DNA from 2 places in the Bacillus pacificus genome. Region 1 is predicted to be linked to the other one. Evidence: a T-box and tRNA genes for the amino acid it is inferred to sense, from the RefSeq annotation. Region 1 holds a T-box; the other holds one or more tRNA genes.
What was found. The T-box of region 1 lies ahead of tyrS (tyrosine--tRNA ligase). A T-box ahead of a tRNA ligase gene usually reads a tRNA of that ligase, here a tRNA-Tyr.

Region 1 (11,387 bases):
TCATTTCTCAAGTAAGAAATGCATCGATTCGTGTTGATGAAAGCTTAGAAATTTCAAAAGGTAGTGTACATACTCTACGAAGTTTTGAAGCGAATATGAGAAGTTTAAATGATGTTGTTTCACAATCAGGAATTATATTTAGAGATTTAATGATGCAATCGAAACAAATTAATGAAATTGTAGATGTAATAACGAATATTTCAAGTCAGACGAGTTTGCTAGCTTTAAATGCAAATATTGAAGCTGCAAGAGCAGGTGAGCATGGAAAAGGATTTGCTATTGTAGCGAATGAAGTATTAAAGCTTGCTGAGGAATCGAATCGTTCTGCGGGAAGAATTCAAGGGATTTTGAAGGATTTTAGTAATCAAGCAAGTAAGGTAGAAGTGCAAGTAGAGAAATCAGAAAGAGTACAAGAAGAATGTAATGAAATGCTAGTAAGTGTTTTAACAAATGTAACGGATTTAGGGAAGTTTATTGATGAAATTAATGATGTAATGAGAGAAATCGTTGGTCATCAAGAAAGTTTCCAAGTTAAAACGACGAATATCGTAAAGGATGTTACACATGCTTCCAATGTAATCCAGCAAACTTCTGCAGCTACAGAAGAAGTGTTAGCAAGTGTGGAAGAAGAAAAACATCGAAATGATACATCTGTGAAGACATTACATACTGTTAGCGAGCAAGTGAAATTGTTAGAAAATATTTTAGAAAAGTAATATCACTTAAAAAGGGCACAACGTTTGTGCCCTTTTTTCATTTAAACGAAGACTTGCTCGGATTTTAATTGCTTTTCTGCTCGTTTTCTGCCAAGCTTAAGAAGATGAAATTCAGCTAATAGCGGAATTAAAATACTTCAAAGAAAGAATTAAATAGGTGACGTATATGATCGAAGTTAAGACTTCTGAACTTAGTGATGGAGAATTTAATAGAGGTGTATTTGCAACTCGTGATATTAAAAAAGGTGAGTTGATACACGCAGCGCCAGTTATCTCTTACCCGAATGAACAGCATGAACACATTGAGAAAACATTACTTGCTGACTACGCATTTGAGTATGGGATTAATCATACGGCAATCCTTTTAGGATACGGCATGTTATTCAATCATTCATATACACCGAATGCGACGTATGATATTGTCTTTGAGAATCATACATTTAACTTCTATGCTTATAAAGATATAAAAGCAGGAGAAGAAATCTTAATCAATTATAATGGTGAAGTGGATAACGATGAACTGTTATGGTTTGATAAAGAAAAAGAAGAGAACGAAAAGTAATTTAAAATAAGTAATGAAAAAGATGTTTTTACATAGGTAAAAGCATCTTTTTTATTGATGAAAATAAAGCAAAAATTACAAAAAAATACCACTTTATTTTCGTGTGGTATAGTAAGATACTGAAGGGTAGTGTTTTGAAAAAGTAATATATTTTACAAATTGTTGTCTTTCTGATGACATGTCAAGTTTAGTAGCCTATTTGGGTTGCTTTATTATGCAATATATATTTTAATATGAGTGGCACCTCTTATAAATTAAGAGGTTAATAGGTGTCTCGAATTGATTTTGGGTACACTGTATCCACCACTTTAGGTTCATTTCATGTATGTGGGGATATTATGGGCCCGTATAACGGGATAAAAAGAATATAGAAATAGAGGAATCGTAAAATGAATATGCAAGAGGTTTATGAATATTTAAGTACGGTATTGCCTGAAGGTCATGTGAAACAAGATGAAATGTTAAAGAATCATACGCATATTAAAGTTGGCGGAAAAGCAGATGTTTTTGTTGCGCCGACAAATTATGACGAAATTCAAGAAGTTATTAAATATGCGAACAAATATAATATTCCAGTTACGTTTTTAGGAAATGGATCCAATGTTATTATTAAAGATGGTGGAATTCGCGGGATTACAGTAAGTTTAATTCATATTACAGGTGTTACTGTAACAGGAACGACGATTGTAGCACAGTGCGGTGCAGCAATTATTGACGTATCACGTATTGCGTTAGACCATAACTTAACGGGTCTTGAATTTGCTTGTGGTATTCCAGGTTCAGTTGGCGGAGCATTATATATGAATGCAGGTGCATACGGCGGTGAGATTTCGTTTGTATTAACAGAAGCTGTCGTAATGACAGGTGATGGAGAGCTACGTACTTTGACGAAAGAAGCATTTGAATTTGGATATCGTAAGAGTGTATTTGCGAACAACCATTACATTATTCTTGAAGCGAGATTTGAACTTGAAGAAGGTGTATATGAAGAAATTAAAGCAAAAATGGATGATTTAACGTTTAAACGTGAGTCAAAACAGCCTCTAGAATACCCTTCATGCGGTAGCGTATTTAAACGCCCACCAAATAACTTTGCTGGTAAATTGATTCAAGAATCAGGACTACAAGGTAAGCGAATTGGTGGAGTGGAAGTTTCTCTAAAACACGCTGGATTTATGGTGAATGTTGATAACGGAACGGCACAAGATTATATCGATTTAATTCACTTTGTACAAAAAACAGTTGAAGAGAAATTTGGCGTGAAGTTAGAGCGTGAAGTAAGGATTATTGGAGAAGATAAAGAATAACATATACGTATGAAACTGCGAATTATTTTAAAATAACATTTGGGTATTGTTGACAATTTGTTTGCAATTCAATATAATGGCTAATAATTTAACAAATAACATACGTTGAAAGAGCCCAGTAGCAGTTTGTCACTGTTAACGAGAGAGCTAGGGGATGCTGGAACCTAGCACAAACAAACTTGTGAATTACACTCTGGAGTATCTTAGGTAATGCTAAGCGGATTGGCAATCGATACTATTGCTGAGAGTGGTATGAGTAGCTATGCTATTTATACAAACTGGGTGGTAACACGGTGAATCATCGTCCCTATGTCATAGACATAGGGATTTTTTGTTTTTAAAAAATAAAGGGGATGACAAAAAATGAACATTATTGATGAATTAGAATGGCGCGGCGCCATTAATCAACAGACTGACGAAGAAGGTTTACGTAAGCTAGTAGAAGAGAAAAAGATTTCGCTATACTGCGGAGTTGATCCGACTGGTGATAGTATGCATATCGGACATTTGATTCCGTTTATGATGATGAAAAGATTTCAGTTAGCTGGCCATCATCCGGTTATTTTAATTGGCGGAGCAACAGGAACAATTGGTGATCCAAGTGGACGTCAATCAGAACGCCAACTTCAAACGCTAGAAGTAGTTCAACATAATGTGGATGCGTTAACAGCACAAATGAAAAAGCTATTTGATTTTGGCGGAAATAGCGAAGTAAAGATGGTAAATAACTACGATTGGACACATGAAATAAATATTATTGAGTTTTTACGTGATTACGGGAAAAACTTTAGCATTAATAGTATGTTAGCAAAAGATATCGTAGCAAGTCGTTTAGATACAGGAATTTCTTTCACAGAATTTACGTACCAAATCCTGCAAGCGATGGACTTCCATCATTTATACACGAAAGAAGATGTTCAACTACAAATTGGCGGTAGTGACCAATGGGGAAATATTACGAGTGGTTTAGATTTAATTCGTAAGTTAGAAGGGCACGAAGCGAAAGTATTCGGATTGACGATTCCGTTACTATTGAAATCTGATGGTACGAAGTTTGGTAAATCAGCAGGTGGTGCCGTTTGGCTTGATCCTGAAAAAACAACACCGTTTGAATTTTACCAGTTCTGGATGAATACAGATGACCGTGATGTCGTTAAATACTTGAAATACTTTACGTTCTTAACGAAAGAGCGCATCGATGAGTTGGCAGTGAAGGTAGAGACAGAGCCTCATAAACGTGAAGCGCAAAAAGTATTAGCGGAAGAAATGACGAAATTCGTTCATGGAGAAGAAGCGTTGCTGCAAGCTGTGAAAATTACAGCAGCGTTATTTAGCGGAGATATTAAATCGTTAACAGCCGATGAAATTGAACAAGGCTTTAAAGAAATGCCAACATTCCAGTCTTCAAAAGAGACGAAAAATATCGTAGAATGGCTCGTTGATTTAGGAATCGAACCATCTAGACGACAAGCACGCGAAGATATTAATAATGGAGCTATTTCTATGAATGGCGAAAAAGTAACGGATGTAGGTACGGATGTTACGGTAGAAAATTCATTTGATGGACGATTTATTATTATTCGTAAAGGGAAGAAGAACTACAGCCTTGTGAAGTTAGGATAGTAAACAAGACGGAAAAATTATATCGGCGATTTTTCGAATATATCGACCGTAACTCGAATTATATCGGCGATTTTCTCGATATATCGATTTACCGACAAAAGGTGACAATAAAAGCTGTTCCAAAACGGGACAGCTTTTATTGTGAAAAAGTCAGTATATTTAGATAAATTTAAAGGGTATATCATTTTTTTGACGAATAAATAAGTTAGAGAAAATTACGGATAAAGTGAAACTTTAATCAGTGGGGGTCTTACTGCCCATTAAAGCGGGATAAAAATAGCCCGAACCATGCAGGGCATGATTCGGGCTTATATTCAGATTAGTAAGCTAAGCTGAATAGACCTTTAATGTGTGATAAGTAACGAACGTTACTTGCTTCTTTCATTAATGATGCTGGTAAGCCTTTAAGTGGAGTATTGCTTGCTCCGATTGTAGCAACAGCATCTTTACGTCCTAGACTAGCAAGTGTTCCAGAGTTTACAGGTGCGAACTCTTCGAATGCTTTGCCTTCTAGTGCTGCGTATAAGTTGTATCCAATTAACTCACCCATTTGCCAAGCGATTTGTGCAGTTGGTGGGTATGGACGTCCGTCTGGAGCGAAGACAACAGCGCTGTCTCCAGCAACGAATACGTTTTTGTGAGAAGTAGATTGTAGGTATGCATCAACTGTTGCACGACCACGGTTTACTTCAAGACCTGATTCACCGATTAGTGGGTTACCTTGAACGCCACCTGTCCAAACGAATGTGTTAGCAACAAGTTTTTGACCGTCTTTTAAGTCAATTTCATTGCCAGCAACGTTTGTTACAGGAAGACCAGTTAAGAATGTAACGCCGCGTGCTTCTAGGCTAGTAGTTGCACGTTCGATTAAGTGGTCTGGTAATACTGGAAGGATTTTTGGACCTGCTTCAACAAGAAGAAGTTTAACTTCTTTTGGATTTACGCCGTGGCTTTTTGCAAGTTTAGGCATAATGTCAGCAAGCTCACCAACTAGCTCAACGCCAGTTAATCCGCCACCACCGATTACGATTGTAGCATCAGCTTCGTTTTTCGTTTTCGCGTATTCACGAATACGGTCTTCAACGTGTTTGTAGATTTTGTTTGCATCAGCAGCAGATTTTAATACCATGCTGTTTTCTTCTAGTCCTGGAATACCGAAGTAAGCAGTTTTACTTCCTAAAGCAACTACAAGTGCATCGTAAGATAAAGTAGTGCCGCCAGCTAATTTGATTTCTTTGCTATCAACTGAGAATGACTCAACTGTTGCGATTTTAAGATCGATATCTTTACCTTTGAAAAGCTTTGTAAGTGGCATTGCAACTGCTTGCTCAGACACGTTACCAGCTGCAAGGCGGTGTAGTTCAGTGATGATTTGGTGTGTTGGGTATTGGTTAATCACTGTAACTTGTGCTTCTGATTTGCTGTAATATTTACGTACGTTTAAAGCGGCAAGAAGACCGCCATAACCAGCGCCTAAGATGACAATTTGTTTTGACATAGTATGATATCCCCCGTCTTTACTAATTGTTGTTATAAGTTAACTTATTTATTGTTACGTTCTGCACTAATTTGAAGATATGCGTTCACAAAGCGGAACATTTTTTGTGCTTGTGGATCTTTTAGTAATTTTAAAAGACCGAATAGGCCGATAACTTCGTTGCTTTCGTCAGCACGGTCTTTCGCTTCGATTGCAGTTGCAGCCATGCTTTTCACTGTATCTTTTACAGGTTCTACAAGCTCTGTGATTGCACCAACAGTGTCGCTTTTTAATACTTCATCAGTAGCAACAGTTTGAGCGAAGTCATAAGACTTAGTTAAAATGTTAACAAGCTCAGTTAATTTTGGAAGCTGTTCTACTAGTGTTGTTAATGATTCTTGTACCTCAGGTTTTAACAACTGATCAAGTACATCAAGTTGTCCTTGGCTAGCAGAAATTTGTACAGTTTCTTGTTCTGGCTTTGTTTGAGTCATAGTTTCTGGCATCTCCAATTCTCCTTTACGATAGCAATACTCTTATTTTTGATAAGTAAGATAGTAAACGGTTACGAAACTTTATACAAAGTTTCACAAAACACAATAAAATGCCTTTAAATTTATGACAGCAAGTAAGCTGCAAACATAAATCTAAAACCATAACGTCTTACTTATTATTTATGAACTGTCCGATATATGGCTTGTCCGCATAATGGAAAAGCTCCGTTACCGGAAAGTGTATATAATATATATCCTATATTATATACTATATACACCTATGTTAACATAAAAATGATTCCTAATTATTTGATATTGAGTGTATAACGTAGTACTGACAAGGTATGGAAGCGTATAAAATATTTTGTTCCAGTTAGAAATGTACATATATATAAACAAAAAAAGGAAAAAACGAACAAATTCACGTTCGTTTTTTCCTTTTTCCTTTTATTCACTTTCTGCAATTAGCATCGATGTCTTACCTTCTTTTTCAAGATGGCATTCGCCCCAAGTACAAAGGGAATCAAGAATGGATTCTAAAGACCAACCGTAGTCTGTAAGGGAATATTCTACTTTCGGTGGTACTTGATTGTATACCTTTCTTTGAATAACGCCGTCGTCTTCTAGTTCGCGTAATTGCTGCGTTAACATTTTTTGTGTAATACCAGGCATAAGACGTTTTAATTCACTCGTTCTCTTTGTACCTTTCGTTAAGTGACAAAGAATAACGACTTTCCATTTTCCGCCGATAACTTCTAAAGTCGCTTCAACGGGAATGTTATATTTCTTCATATAAAAATCTCCTTTGATGAATCTAGATTGCATTTCTCCAACAAAAGAAGCTAAATCATTTAAATGTTACTAAAAAGTACCTATAGCACTTTAAAGTACGTACTTTTTATCATGTTGAATATGTTCCATAATAGCATACGTAAGAGGGAAATGAGTAGTACGGTACTAAAAAGTGCCTATGTTACTTTTTGGTACCTATCGTACTTTTAAGTGCGTTCTTCAAAAAAAGAGCGAAGCCATTCATAATAGCATATATGAGCAATAAAGTTATTTTTGTAGAAGAAAAAAGGCCTTTTTTCACACTATTATGATTGGATTTCTCGTATTAAGGAGGGGTTCAATTGAATTCATATACAGTATCTTCTTCGGCTATGCAGACGAATCGAAGAAGTATGTTTGCTTTATTAGCACTAGCAATTAGTGCGTTTGGAATTGGTACAACCGAATTTATTAGTGTCGGTTTATTACCATCTATTTCAGAGGATTTACATGTTTCTGTTACAACAGCGGGTTTAACCGTTTCTTTATATGCGTTAGGAGTAGCGTTCGGTGCCCCGGTATTAACGTCAGTAACAGCTAGTATGTCGCGAAAGACATTATTAATGTGGATTATGATTATTTTCATTATTGGTAATGGAATTGCGGCAGTGGCAACAAGCTTTACTGTGTTACTTATCGCAAGGGTTGTATCTGCGTTTGCACACGGCGTTTTTATGTCGATAGGATCGACAATTGCGGCTGCGCTTGTACCTGAGAATAAACGTGCGAGTGCAATTGCATTTATGTTTACTGGTTTAACGGTTGCGACCATTACAGGTGTGCCAATTGGAACATTTATCGGTCAGCAATTTGGATGGAGAGCATCGTTTATGGTAATTGTGGCAATTGGAATCGTTGCCTTAATCGCCAACAGTATGCTCATTCCTTCTAATTTAAAAAAAGGTACGTCTGTATCATTTCGCGATCAGTTTAAGCTGATTACAAATGGAAGACTATTACTTGTATTTATCATTACTGCATTAGGGTACGGGGGAACATTCGTAACATTTACGTATTTATCTCCCCTATTACAAGAAGTGACAGGATTTAAAGCAAGTACCGTTACAATTATTTTGTTAGTGTACGGAATTGCAATTGCGATTGGGAATATGGTCGGCGGAAAATTATCAAATCATAATCCGATTCGAGCGTTATTTTACATGTTCTTTATTCAAGCAATTGTATTATTTGTTTTAACATTTACAGCGCCGTTTCAAGTCGCTGGATTCATCACAATTATTTTTATGGGACTATTCGCATTTATGAATGTTCCAGGACTACAAGTATACGTTGTTATATTGGCTGAACGATTTGTACCTAGCGCTGTTGATGTGGCATCCGCGATTAACATTGCGGCATTTAACGCTGGAATCGCTCTTGGTGCTTATTTAGGTGGTATTGTAACGAACTCGTTAGGATTAATTCATACAGCTTGGGTAGGCGGTGTGATGGTAGTAGGTGCTGTTATTTTAACGGCGTGGAGTATGACTTTAGAAAAAAGAGATCAAGTGAAATAGAAGGAGAGAAAATATAATGAAAAATTTACAAAGTACAACAACATTGCATAACGGTGTAGAAATGCCTTGGTTCGGTTTAGGCGTATTTAAAGTAGAAGATGGGCCAGAACTTGTAGAAGCTGTAAAATCAGCGATTAAAGCAGGATATCGCAGCATCGATACAGCTGCAATTTACGGAAATGAAAAAGCTGTAGGTGAAGGAATTCGTGCAGGTATAAAAGAAGCAGGCATTTCTCGTGAAGATTTATTCATTACTTCAAAAGTGTGGAATTCGGATCAAGGATATGAAACGACACTTGCTGCATATGAAGAAAGCTTAAAAAAATTAGAGCTAGATTATTTAGATTTATATCTTGTTCATTGGCCTGTAGAAGGGAAATATAAAGATACGTGGAGAGCGTTAGAAACACTTTATAAAGAAGAGCGCGTACGTGCAATTGGCGTAAGTAACTTCCAAATCCATCACTTACAAGATGTAATGAAAGATGCAGAAATTAAACCAATGATTAACCAAGTGGAATACCACCCTCGTTTAACACAAAAAGAACTACAAGCTTTCTGTAAAGAACAAGGTATTCAAATGGAAGCATGGTCACCATTAATGCAAGGTCAATTATTAGATAATGAAACATTACAAGCAATTGCAGAGAAACACGGTAAAACGACAGCTCAAGTTATTTTACGTTGGGATCTTCAAAATGGAGTAATTACAATTCCAAAATCAACGAAAGAACACCGTATTATTGCAAACGCTGATGTGTTTAACTTTGAATTAACGAAAGAGGACATGGAAAAAATCGATGCGTTAAACCAAAATCACCGTGTTGGTCCAGATCCTGATAACTTTGATTTCTAAGATTAAGGTGAGAAAAAGAGTGTGTAAAAGCACTCTTTTTTTGTGCATAAAAATAGTTTCTAAATAAATACTACTTAGTATTAAGTTTGTTATTAAGGGGCTGTAAACATGAATATAAAGCAATCGTTCAAAATTTTAGCTATGTTTTTAAGTGTTTTATTTGTGTTATTCCCACTTCAAAAGGCATTCGCAGAAGTTATGGACCATACAAAGTATCAAATGGATTGGAGCTATAGTAAGTCCAAGAAGAAACCAATCCGCACAGAGCTTATTAAAACGGCAGATGGGAAAATTGCTTTTTGCTTAAATGTAGATTTGAAATCTCCAAGCGGTCAAGATTTACCGGAAATGGGGAAAGTGGATATTAATGTGTACCGTGTACTATTGAATGGATATCCACAAAAGAGCCCGCAAGAATTGGGTGTTTCTGATTGGAGAGAGGCACATTACGCAACGCAGCTTGCAGTGTGGAATGCATTAAAACAAATCGATATTAATGATTTAGACTTCCGTAATAAAAATGTAGAAAAGTTAACGAAAGATATCGTTGCTAAGGCAAATGCTAGTGAAGAATTACAAGAAATTACGATGAGTGTCGTACCATCAGAGGAACAACAAGCGGTATTGAAAAATGATTTCTTTGAAACAGGCTTATATACAGTAGAAACAAATGCAAAAAGCGGAACGTATAAAGTGCAAGCAACAGGTGCACCAGCGGGCGTGAAGTTTGTAAATGAAAAAGGCGAAGCAAAAACGGAATTTAATGTAGGAGAAAAGTTCCGCATTTTAATTCCTAAACAAACACCAGCTGGTGGATTTAGCTTTAAAGTAATCGGGAAATTAACGAAGTTACAAGGAATTTCTTATAAAGGGACACCGACGATTCAAAATGCAGTCGTATTACTTGAGAGAAGTGAGGAAAAAACAAGTCCGGAGTTATCGGTGAGCTGGAAAAAAACACATAGCCATGATCATAATAATAAACCATATACTCCAAACGAACCGCATAAACCGAATCAATATAAAAGGTAAGGATGAAAGCATTGGTATTAACCAATGCTTTTTATATATGAAATATAAAATTATATTAAAATAACTATTAACTAAACAAAGCACTGTTTTTATGTTATAAAAGCTATTTGAAAATAACGAAATATAATAAAATCCAAACGTTAAGATTAACAGATTAAATTCACAAAATTGTAACATTATTCTAATTGAAAAGGCTATCAAACAAAGTGTAAAGCGTGTAAAATTCAGTTGGAAAAACTACCTATAGATGGTCATATATGAAGAAAATGTAAGACTTTATTGTTATTTATAACTTTACATGTATAGATGACAATACTAAATGATATCTTTTACTATTCTCTTTTTATGTACGAAGAGAACTCATCACAAATAGAGAGAAGTGAGGAGGACATATTACATAAAAATTTTACAATTTAAGAAAGCGAATACATGGAGGGAAATGCGGTAGTAATAGATACAGGTGCGCAAGGTGTTCGTTTATTTATTACATGTTTTTATAAAAATAATAGGATTTTTCATTAAACAAATATATAGGATGGTTTTTCTAAATAAAGGAACAGGGGACACAGATTATGTCGAAGAAGAAAAAGAGTAGGGTATTAGTAGCTGGAATATGTATTTCTACATTATTATCACCAGTAGCTTTTGAAGCATCAAAAGGATATGCGGCACCTTTGGAAGAGGTTAAAGGTGGAAAGTTGGAAGAGAGCAAAGAGAGTCGTTTGGAGCAGAGGACGTTTTATGTGCCTGGAAAAGGTGATGTCACTGAGGAACGAGATCGTTTAAAGGTGGACTGGGAACTAGCGGCAAATGAACCAACTGGGATTTATGCAAAGCCAAATGAAGAAATGAAAATTAAAATAAAAGGTGATAAGTCTATTAAAGCTTTTATAGGAACACATGCGTATGATGAAGAAGACCCTAAGGAATTTGATTTAACACCTGGTGAAAATGTAATATCATCTCCAGTGG
Region 2 (11,387 bases), 630 kb from region 1:
ATTTGCTACAAGTCCTAGTTCGTGTGTTAAGTCAAAACCAAGAACTTCACCTTTTGCTTTAGCAATATCTGCAGCTAAAATTGAAAGTACTGCAAGCTGTGCTGTGTAAGCTTTCGTTGATGCAACTGCGATTTCTGGTCCCGCGTATAACGGAAGTGTATAATCCGCTTCACGAGAAAGTGTAGAACCAGGTACGTTTGTAATCGTTAATGCTTTATGACCCATTTCATTTGTTTGTACAAGTACTGCACGGCTATCAGCTGTTTCACCACTTTGTGAAATGTAAATGAAGAATGGTCTTTCTGTTAATAATGGCATGTTATAAGAGAATTCACTTGCTACATGCACTTCAACTGGCATTTTTGCAAACTTCTCGATAAATTGTTTTCCAACAAGACCTGCATGATAACTTGTTCCACATGCAATGATATAAATACGATCGCTATCTAAAATCGCATTGCGGATGTCTTGATCTAATTCAATCTCGCCATTTTCATCTTGATACTTTTGAATTATATTACGGATAACAAGTGGTTGCTCATCGATTTCTTTAAGCATGAAATGAGGGTATGTTCCTTTTTCAATATCACTTGCGTCTAATTCCGCTGTAAACGGTGCACGTTCAATCGTTTCACCTTGTAAGTTTTTAATTGTAATACTTTCTTTCGTTACAATTACAATTTCTTTATCCATTAATTCAATAAATTGATCTGTAACTTGTAACATCGCCATAGCGTCGCTCGCCACAACATTAAAGTTGTCACCAACACCTACTAATAGCGGGCTTTTGTTTTTAGCAACATAAATCATGTTTGGATTTTCAGCATCAAGTAATCCGATTGCATAAGAGCCATGTAAAAGAGATAGCGTATTACGGAACGCTTCTTCTACACTTAGTCCTGTGCTCACTTGTTGTTCCATAAGCTGTACGATAACCTCTGTATCCGTTTCACTTACGAACGTTACATCTTGTAAATATTCCTTCTTCACTAACTCATAGTTTTCAATTACACCGTTATGAACTAGTGTAAAACGCTTTGATGTACTTTGATGCGGATGCGCGTTTACTTTGCTCGGAACACCATGTGTAGCCCAGCGTGTGTGACCGATTCCCACGCTTGTTGCTACGTTCTCATCTACGATTTCGCGAAGTTTTGCAATACGGCCTTTTTCTTTGTATACAACAACACCGTTCTCTGCTTGTACTGCAATACCTGCTGAATCATATCCACGATATTCTAGCTTTTCTAAACCTTTTAATAAAATTTCCTTTGCATCTTGCTCTCCAATAAATCCTACGATTCCACACATGTTTAGTCGCCGTTACAAATGCTTACACTGCTCTGCGAACATGTAACGACATAGTCCGATACCATTTTTATTTATACTAAAAAACGGATTACATATTGCTAGCCCTGTAAGCTTGTAACGGCTTTCACCTTCCTCTCGATTGGGTTTAAGTCCGTATATACTTATACAGCTAGTTTGTATCCGTTCCTTTTCTCTCATCACACTTTCACCTTTGTCCACTAAGTCACCTTAATGATTTAAGTAAAAGCTTGCGGTTGTGATGAACAACCGGGAGCCATCCGCCGAAATCTCGATAAACCCCACCTCGTCAACTACACTACTTGTAGTTCTGGCGCTTCTATAATTTACAATATTTCCTTTGAGAAAAAGAACAAGACCATCTTATAACAAACATGGATAAACCGTCAATGAAAATTTTTTCACCATCTATAAAACATATGAAAAAGGAGCACTTATTGTGCTCCTTTTCAATAAATTTATTAAATTATTCAGCGCCAACTTCCGCTTTCACAACTTCTACAATGCGATGTACATATGCATTACAAACTTCTTGTGTTGGTGCTTCTGCCATTACACGAATAAGTGGTTCTGTTCCAGATGGACGAACAAGAATGCGGCCATCACCGTTCATTTCTTCCTCTACAACACGAATAATTTCTTTAATTTTTTCGTTTTCTAGTGCTAGTTTTTTATCTGTTACACGAACGTTTACTAGTAATTGCGGGAATTTTGTCATTTCTCCTGCAAGCTCAGATAATGGTTTTTTCGTCATTTTCATAATGTTTACAAGTTGAAGTGCACTTAACATTCCATCACCAGTTGTAATGTAATCAAGTAAGATAATATGTCCTGATTGTTCTCCACCTAAGTTGTAACCTCCGCGCTTCATTTCTTCCATTACGTAGCGATCACCAACTGCTGTTTTATCACTTGTAATACCGTTAGCTTCAAGTGCTTTGTAGAAACCTAAGTTACTCATAACTGTTGAAACAACTGTATTGTGCTTTAGTTGACCAGTTTCTTTCATGTACTTTGCACAAATAAACATAATTTGATCGCCATCAACGATGTTTCCTTTTTCATCTACAGCGATTAAACGGTCACCATCACCATCGAAAGCAAGACCAATATCAGCACCTTTTTCTTTTACTAATTCAGCTAATACTTCTGGATGCGTAGAACCTACTCCATCGTTAATGTTCATACCATTTGGTGAAGTTCCCATTGTTGAAATATCAGCTTCTAAATCAGCAAATAAGTACGGAGCTAAAGAAGATGTAGCACCATGCGCACAATCTAAAGCGATATGCAAACCTGAGAAATCTTCCTCTACAGTTTGTTTAATGTATTGTAAATACTTTTGTCCACCTTCAAAATAATCACTCACTTGCCCAAGGTTCGTACCTGTTGGACGTGGTAATTCATCCACTTCTTTGTCTAATAAAGCTTCGATTTCTGCTTCTTGCTCATCTGTTAATTTAAAACCGTCTGAACCGAAGAATTTAATTCCGTTATCTTGTACTGGATTATGAGATGCAGAAATCATAACACCAGCTTGTGCATCTAACGCTTTCGTTAAATAAGCAACACCTGGTGTAGAAATAACACCAAGACGCATTACTTCTGCTCCAGTTGATAATAGACCTGCTACTAAAGCTCCTTCTAACATATGTCCTGATATACGTGTATCACGGCCGATAATTACTTTTGGACGGTCTGTATCTTTTGTTAATACATAACCACCAAAACGTCCAATTTTGAACGCTAATTCAGGTGTTAACTCCTGATTCGCAACCCCGCGTACTCCATCTGTACCAAAATATTTACCCATTATGATTCGCTCCTTTTTCTGGCTCTTTTTGATTATCTACTGTTGGCTCTTGGCTAGTTTCTTTATCTTTATTTTGTTCCGGTTCCTTCTCCTTTTCCTTTTCTGGATCAGGCTTAGGTTCAGGTTCAGGATTTTTTGGTTTTTCAGTTTGATTATCTTTATTATTATTTGAATTTGGTTGCTCACCGTTACCCTGTACTTCTTTATCAGGATTTTCTTTCTTCACAATTGTGACTTTAGCACTTTTTTGTTTTGGCTCTATTGAAATATTACCAGGGCCACTCACTTGAATAGCAACATCCTTCGTCCCAGGAGACACATTTTGTAGATTAATCACTGCTGTTATTTGAGCAGCTGTTATTTTATCTACTATACTTGTTTCTCCTGAAATATCAACGCTTATCTTCCCATCTTGCGGCGAAAGTAACTGGGCCGTAACGTCTTTAGAAAGTCCATTTTTTTGAATTGATATACCATCAATCGTTCTTGTTTTCGTTTGTTTTGTTTTTTGTACGCCTACTGAAACCTTTACTTGATTTGGCTTCGCACTTGTTACACCCTTTGGTAATAAAACAGAGGTATCGAATGTTGTAGACTCTGTCAATTGACTAAGATCTACTTCGACCCCCTCTATCGATTGTATATTATCCAATATATCTTTTGGACCTGCTATCGTTACTTCTCTCGGCTCAACGCTAACATTTGTAACGGCCAATCCTTCCGGTAAACTCCCCTTTTTCGCATATGTTATAGGAACAGTTTTTTCAGTATTATTGGCCGTAGCTTGCGTCGCCACATTCAACGTTACACTAATTTTAGATGGACTTGTTCTTACATTTAAACGTTTGCCTTCTTTATTGTATAATGTCACTTCGGGTGTTTTTGTAACAGTTTTATTAACACCTTTTAAATCAACATACGCCTTAGCAGATGAAATACTTTCAATTTCTTCTTTCGTCCCAACTACCTCAACCGTATCAGGTTTAATGTTTGATTTTTCGAGCGTAGCACCAGCTGACATCTGATCCTCATTTGATAATTTCAAGTCTACATGAACATATTTTCTCGCTTTTTCATGAAGAGTAATTTTAATTGTTGATGGCTGAACTGTTCCTTTCACATCATCTGGAAGTCCATTCGTTTTCAAAGAAACTTCATACGTTCCTTTTTCGCTACCTCTCAAATCAACTGGTATATCAAATTGTTTTTTCGCTTTTGCCGTAGCAACTGCTGCCTTTGGACCCTCTAACTTCACCTTAACGCCCTCTGCCGGAATACCACTTACAATATATTTCTCTTCATCATACTTAACGTTAATAGCATAATTAGTTAATGTTTCTTTCGCATCATTTGCAAAAGGTAGTATCCCCGATGTCGTATTTTTTTCAGTTAAAGTCGCTGACATAAAAAGCATACACGCCAATAGTAATGAGATCCCCTTTAAAAACCAATGATTCTCCATTAACTTATCCATGACGCTTTCTCCTCCAATTCCATAAAGACGAAGAAGTCGTTTTTTCGTTCGCACTAAATTCAGCTAACAACATATCTTTCAGTTGTTCTGTCTTCAAATCACGATGCAACTTACCATTTTTCGTTAAAGAAATTTGGCCTGTTTCTTCCGACACAACTACTGTAATGCTATCAGTAACTTCACTAACTCCCATTGCAGCGCGATGCCTAGTTCCTAACTCCTTAGAGATAAATGGACTTTCTGATAACGGAAGATAGCAAGCTGCTGCTTTAATGGTACTTCCTTGCATAATTACTGCTCCATCGTGAAGAGGTGTGTTTGGAATGAAAATATTAATGAGTAATTCCGATGATACGTTTGCATTTAGCGGAATACCCGTTTCTACATAATCACCCATACCGGTCTCTTTTGACAAGGTAATTAATGCACCAATTCTACGTTTTCCCATATATTCCGTTGCTTTCGCTATCGCTGTTGCAACCATTTCAGGCTCATCATCCTCATGAGTTCCAGTACGCGAAAATAAACTCCCGCGTCCTAGCTGCTCAAGCGCTCTTCGCAATTCTGGCTGGAAAATAATAATAACGGCTAAAAATCCCCACGTTAATACTTGTTCAGTTAGCCAATATAGCGTTCGCAATCCAAGGAAAATACTGATCATCCGAACGACAATAATAACTGTAATCCCTTTTAAAAGTTGAACAGCTTTCGTCCCTCGGATTATGAGAATTAGCTTATATATAATAAACCATACAACGGCAATATCTAATGCCGTACTAAGATATTTCAAAATGGTCGTATCTTCAAAAGGCATGCTAACCCTTCCTCCTACTTACGAGCAATTCTATCCATATATTGAAATATTGTTTTATGCTCTATCTGTATGTATTTCCAACAACTAGTTAATTATACCATACATGAAACAAACGACAATTACAAACAACCCCCTTTAGTCTAAATTGGTAAGATGTCAAACATTCTTATCGTACAGTATAATATAAATCATTATTATACGCCTATTTTCAAATAAAAAAAGCAACTTCTCAGTTGCTTTTCTTACATTTATTTTAGTTTTTCACCGAATAAAGAACCCATTAAAGCAACCGCTGTTGTTGCCGTTCTATTTCGCTCATCTAAAATCGTATTTACCTCAACAAACTCGGCAGATGTAACAATATCAGCTTCCGCTAACATCTCCATTGCTAAATGACTTTCACGATAAGATAAGCCACCAATTACAGGTGTTCCAACTCCTGGTGCATCATGAGGATCAAGACCATCTAAATCTAATGATAAATGCACACCATCAGTATGAGATAAATACGCGATTGTTTCTTCCATAACAGCCGTCATACCCATACGATCAATCTCGTGCATTGAAAATACTTTAATACCTTCATTTCGAATAAAGTCTTTTTCTCCTTCATCTAATGCACGTGCACCGATAATTACAACATTCTCTTTTTTCACCTTTGGATATGCCCCGTATAAATCTACAAGCGCCGGATGTCCATACCCTAAACTTGCTGCAAGTGACATACCGTGAATATTTCCAGATGGTGAAGTTTCTTCTGTATTTAAATCGCCATGTGCATCATACCAAATAACACCTAGGTTTTTATAATGTTTCGCAACACCAGCTAATGTACCAATAGCGATACTATGATCGCCACCTAATACAAGTGGAAAACGCCCTTCTTCTATAATATGATCCACCTTACTTGCTAATTCGTTACATACAGTTGCAACTTGTGTAAGGTTTCTTAAGCTTGTATTTACATCTACTTCTTTTTCTCTCTCTATACATATATCTCCCATATCTTTAACGTCATATCCAATTTCTTCAATTCTTTCAATTACACCTGCATAACGGATTGCGCTCGGCCCCATATCAACTCCACGACGCATCTGGCCTAAATCCATTGGAACTCCAATAACTGAAATTTCTTTTTTCATAGATAGTATCCCCCTTTTGTGCCTTCACTAAATATTTTAAATCTTTTATATAGTCTGACTCAACTCGACATTTTTCTGTATGGATATACAAATTATTCACTTATATCCGCTTCAAAATCCAAATGTTAAGACTATTCTATGTATAAAGTTAACTTAATGAAACAACTACTATCATTATTATTAGATAATAATAAAAAACACTCCCGCATTTAGAAGTGTTTTTCTGATGCTATTTTCCACACTGCTGCAATATTCTTTGCTGTCATTTCAATATTCTCTTCTGCTACTTTATATGCCTCCTCTAATGTCATCGGACTTGTTGTAATACTAAATACTGCATCAATTCCTTTTTCATGAACAGCCGAGTAATTCGGAGATACTGATCCCCCAATCGCAATGACAGGAATATGAAAAAGCTTTGCACGCTCCGCAACACCTACTGGGGCCTTTCCATATGCTGTTTGTTCATCTATTCTCCCTTCGCCAGTTATAATTAAATCTGCACCTTCTATATGCTTATCAAAATTTGTATAATCTAATACAATTTCAATTCCCCTCCGCAAGCTTCCTTTCAGCACTGCAATAACAGCTGCTCCCATACCTCCTGCAGCTCCTGCACCAGGTATTTTAGATACGTCGCAAAATAGGTATTGTTTAAGGATATGCGCATAATGCTTTAAATTCTCATCCAGCTCTTTCATCATCTCTTCATCCGCACCCTTTTGTCGCCCAAATACGAAAGATGCTCCTCTTATTCCAACTAACGGATTATCTACATCACATGCTGCTTCTATCTTTATATGCTTTAAGCGTGAATCCATTTGTGAAAAATCAATAGAGACAATCGAATGTAACGTTCCACCAGACGGCTCTATTACTTCTCCTTTTCCATTTATAAACCTGACTCCTAAAGCTGACAACATACCCGCTCCTCCATCATTTGTAGCACTTCCTCCCAGTCCTAAAATGATATGCTCAGCTCCTTCGTCTAGCGCATGTAGTATAAGTTCTCCTGTTCCTTTCGTCGTCGTAATAAGTGGGTTTCGCTTTTTAGCTGGAACGTGTTGTAAGCCTGATGCTGCTGCCATTTCAATAAACGCTGTCTTTTTATCTTTAGACATACCGTAAAAGGCTTGTACGCTCTCTCTAAGCGGTCCTGTCACATGAAATGATATAATCCTCCCGCTTGTAGCATCAACAAGGGAATCAACCGTTCCTTCCCCTCCGTCTCCAATTGGTATTTTTACATACTCTGCTTTAGGAAAAATTGCTCCAAAACCTCTTTCAATAGCTTCACATACTTCTATAGCTTTTAAGCTTTCTTTATATGAATCAGATGCAATAACAACTTTCATAATTATCCCCATCCTTTATTTTCACGTTTTCTCCATTTTAAATGACAAGTATGAAAGTTGTCTTTTTAAACACAAAAAAAGCTTACATCATATGATGTAAGCTTTCTCTATTAGATGGAGCCTAGCGGGATCGAACCGCTGACCTCCTGCGTGCAAGGCAGGCGCTCTCCCAGCTGAGCTAAGGCCCCTTAGTAATTAAGCGGAAGACGGGATTCGAACCCGCGACCCCAACCTTGGCAAGGTTGTATTCTACCACTGAACTACTTCCGCGAAAATGGTGAGCCATGAAGGACTCGAACCTTCGACCCTCTGATTAAAAGTCAGATGCTCTACCAACTGAGCTAATGGCTCGTAAATGGCTGGGCTAGCTGGATTCGAACCAGCGCATGACGGAGTCAAAGTCCGTTGCCTTACCGCTTGGCTATAGCCCATTAATATTTACTAGTATGGTTATCTTTTCAAAAAAATAAACCCTCTCAGGTTATTTTAAAGAAAATGGTGGAGGGGGGCAGATTCGAACTGCCGAACCCGAAGGAGCGGATTTACAGTCCGCCGCGTTTAGCCACTTCGCTACCCCTCCGACATTTAAAATATATATGGTGGAGGATGACGGGATCGAACCGCCGACCCCCTGCTTGTAAGGCAGGTGCTCTCCCAGCTGAGCTAATCCTCCAAAAGTGGTGACCCGTACGGGATTCGAACCCGTGTTACCGCCGTGAAAGGGCGGTGTCTTAACCACTTGACCAACGGGCCAAAAAAGTTTTAAACCTATTCCCAAGCTTCCAACCGGGCTTGAACCGGTGACCTCTTCCTTACCATGGAAGTGCTCTACCAGCTGAGCTATGGAAGCATAATGGCTCCGCAGGTAGGACTCGAACCTACGACCGATCGGTTAACAGCCGATAGCTCTACCACTGAGCTACTGCGGAATAATATTAGCCTGGCAACGTCCTACTCTCACAGGGACAAGGTCCCAACTACCATCGGCGCTAGAGAGCTTAACTTCCGTGTTCGGTATGGGAACGGGTGTGACCTCTCTGCCATCATTACCAGACTTTTATCATTATAAACATTTCTTTCGAAATGTCAAGAGGAAAATTATATATTCCTTCAAAACTAGATAACATTGCTACATATTATATGGTTAAGTCCTCGATCTATTAGTATTCGTCAGCTCCACATGTCACCATGCTTCCACCTCGAACCTATCAACCTGATCATCTTTCAGGGATCTTACTAGCTTACGCTATGGGAAATCTCATCTTGAGGGGGGCTTCATGCTTAGATGCTTTCAGCACTTATCCCTTCCGCACATAGCTACCCAGCTATGCCCTTGGCAGAACAACTGGTACACCAGCGGTGCGTCCATCCCGGTCCTCTCGTACTAAGGACAGCTCCTCTCAAATTTCCTACGCCCACGACGGATAGGGACCGAACTGTCTCACGACGTTCTGAACCCAGCTCGCGTACCGCTTTAATGGGCGAACAGCCCAACCCTTGGGACCGACTACAGCCCCAGGATGCGATGAGCCGACATCGAGGTGCCAAACCTCCCCGTCGATGTGGACTCTTGGGGGAGATAAGCCTGTTATCCCCGGGGTAGCTTTTATCCGTTGAGCGATGGCCCTTCCATGCGGAACCACCGGATCACTAAGCCCGACTTTCGTCCCTGCTCGACTTGTAGGTCTCGCAGTCAAGCTCCCTTATGCCTTTGCACTCTACGAATGATTTCCAACCATTCTGAGGGAACCTTTGGGCGCCTCCGTTACACTTTAGGAGGCGACCGCCCCAGTCAAACTGCCCACCTGACACTGTCTCCCGGGTCGATAAGACCCGTAGGTTAGAATTTCAATACAGTCAGGGCGGTATCCCACCAGCGCCTCCACCGAAGCTAGCGCTCCGGTTTCAAAGGCTCCCGCCTATCCTGTACAAACTGTACCAAAATTCAATATCAGGCTACAGTAAAGCTCCACGGGGTCTTTCCGTCCTGTCGCGGGTAACCTGCATCTTCACAGGTACTATAATTTCACCGAGTCTCTGGTTGAGACAGTGCCCAAATCGTTACACCTTTCGTGCGGGTCGGAACTTACCCGACAAGGAATTTCGCTACCTTAGGACCGTTATAGTTACGGCCGCCGTTTACTGGGGCTTCAGTTCAGAGCTTCGCTTACGCTAACCCCTCTCCTTAACCTTCCAGCACCGGGCAGGTGTCACCCCCTATACTTCGCCTTACGGCTTCGCAGAGAGCTGTGTTTTTGCTAAACAGTCGCTTGGGCCTATTCACTGCGGCTTTCCGTTAAGAAAGCACCCCTTCTCCCGAAGTTACGGGGTCATTTTGCCGAGTTCCTTAACCAGAGTTCTCTCGCACACCTTAGGATTCTCTCCTCGCCTACCTGTGTCGGTTTGCGGTACAGGCACCTTTTATCTCGCTAGAAGCTTTTCTTGGCAGCGGGGAATCAAAGACTTCGCTCCATAAGGAGCTTCCCCATCACAGCTCAGCCTTCACGATAAGCGGATTTGCCTACTTATCAGCCTAACTGCTTGGACGTGCACAACCAATCGCACGCTTCTTCTATCCTTCTGCGTCCCTCCATTGCTCAAACGATAAAGAGGTGGTACAGGAATATCAACCTGTTGTCCATCGCCTACGCCTGTCGGCCTCGGCTTAGGTCCTGACTAACCCTGAGCGGACGAGCCTTCCTCAGGAAACCTTAGGCATTCGGTGGACGGGATTCTCACCCGTCTTTCGCTACTCATACCGGCATTCTCACTTCTAAGCACTCCACCAGTCCTTCCGGTCTGACTTCACTGTCCTTAGAACGCTCCCCTACCACTGATACCATTCGGTATCAATCCGCAGCTTCGGTGGTGTATTTAGCCCCGGTACATTTTCGGCGCAGAGTCACTCGACTAGTGAGCTATTACGCACTCTTTAAATGGTGGCTGCTTCTAAGCCAACATCCTAGTTGTCTAAGCAACTCCACATCCTTTTCCACTTAATACACACTTTGGGACCTTAGCTGGCGGTCTGGGCTGTTTCCCTTTTGACTACGGATCTTATCACTCGCAGTCTGACTCCTAAGGATAAGTCATTGGCATTCGGAGTTTGACTGAATTCGGTAATCCGATGAGGACCCCTAGTCCAATCAGTGCTCTACCTCCAAGACTCTTACACTTAAGGCTAGCCCTAAAGCTATTTCGGGGAGAACCAGCTATCTCCAGGTTCGATTGGAATTTCTCCGCTACCCACACCTCATCCCCGCACTTTTCAACGTGCGTGGGTTCGGGCCTCCATTCAGTGTTACCTGAACTTCACCCTGGACATGGGTAGATCACCTGGTTTCGGGTCTACGACCACGTACTAAACGCCCTATTCAGACTCGCTTTCGCTGCGGCTCCGCCTCTTCAGCTTAACCTCGCACGGGATCGTAACTCGCCGGTTCATTCTACAAAAGGCACG

Region 2: it encodes a tRNA-Tyr, which carries the amino acid that the T-box ahead of tyrS (tyrosine--tRNA ligase) is inferred to sense. The anticodon was not compared.

Annotation. Positions count from the first base shown of each region.
Region 1 covers NZ_CP086328.1:306,184-317,570, forward strand. The annotation lists gene LMD38_RS01450 (DUF4077 domain-containing protein) at 1-716, shown strand, start outside; gene LMD38_RS01455 (SET domain-containing protein) at 883-1,278, shown strand; gene murB (UDP-N-acetylmuramate dehydrogenase) at 1,668-2,585, shown strand; T-box leader at 2,682-2,897, shown strand; gene tyrS (tyrosine--tRNA ligase) at 2,949-4,208, shown strand; gene LMD38_RS01470 (NAD(P)/FAD-dependent oxidoreductase) at 4,528-5,706, opposite strand; gene LMD38_RS01475 (DUF1641 domain-containing protein) at 5,751-6,191, opposite strand; gene LMD38_RS01480 (winged helix-turn-helix transcriptional regulator) at 6,627-6,971, opposite strand; gene LMD38_RS01485 (MFS transporter) at 7,343-8,527, shown strand; gene LMD38_RS01490 (aldo/keto reductase) at 8,544-9,383, shown strand; gene LMD38_RS01495 (thioester domain-containing protein) at 9,492-10,415, shown strand; gene LMD38_RS01500 (putative mucin/carbohydrate-binding domain-containing protein) at 10,988-11,387, shown strand, end outside.
Region 2 covers NZ_CP086328.1:4,930,377-4,941,763, forward strand. The annotation lists gene glmS (glutamine--fructose-6-phosphate transaminase (isomerizing)) at 1-1,311, opposite strand, end outside; gene LMD38_RS25310 (hypothetical protein) at 1,324-1,509, opposite strand; gene glmM (phosphoglucosamine mutase) at 1,796-3,142, opposite strand; gene LMD38_RS25320 (CdaR family protein) at 3,135-4,616, opposite strand; gene cdaA (diadenylate cyclase CdaA) at 4,609-5,430, opposite strand; gene rocF (arginase) at 5,679-6,572, opposite strand; gene LMD38_RS25335 (glycerate kinase) at 6,782-7,927, opposite strand; tRNA gene LMD38_RS25340 (tRNA-Ala) at 8,043-8,115, opposite strand; tRNA gene LMD38_RS25345 (tRNA-Gly) at 8,126-8,197, opposite strand; tRNA gene LMD38_RS25350 (tRNA-Lys) at 8,203-8,278, opposite strand; tRNA gene LMD38_RS25355 (tRNA-Gln) at 8,284-8,358, opposite strand; tRNA gene LMD38_RS25360 (tRNA-Tyr) at 8,424-8,507, opposite strand; tRNA gene LMD38_RS25365 (tRNA-Val) at 8,525-8,600, opposite strand; tRNA gene LMD38_RS25370 (tRNA-Glu) at 8,606-8,680, opposite strand; tRNA gene LMD38_RS25375 (tRNA-Thr) at 8,705-8,777, opposite strand; tRNA gene LMD38_RS25380 (tRNA-Asn) at 8,782-8,856, opposite strand; rRNA gene rrf (5S ribosomal RNA) at 8,866-8,981, opposite strand; rRNA gene LMD38_RS25390 (23S ribosomal RNA) at 9,068-11,387, opposite strand, start outside.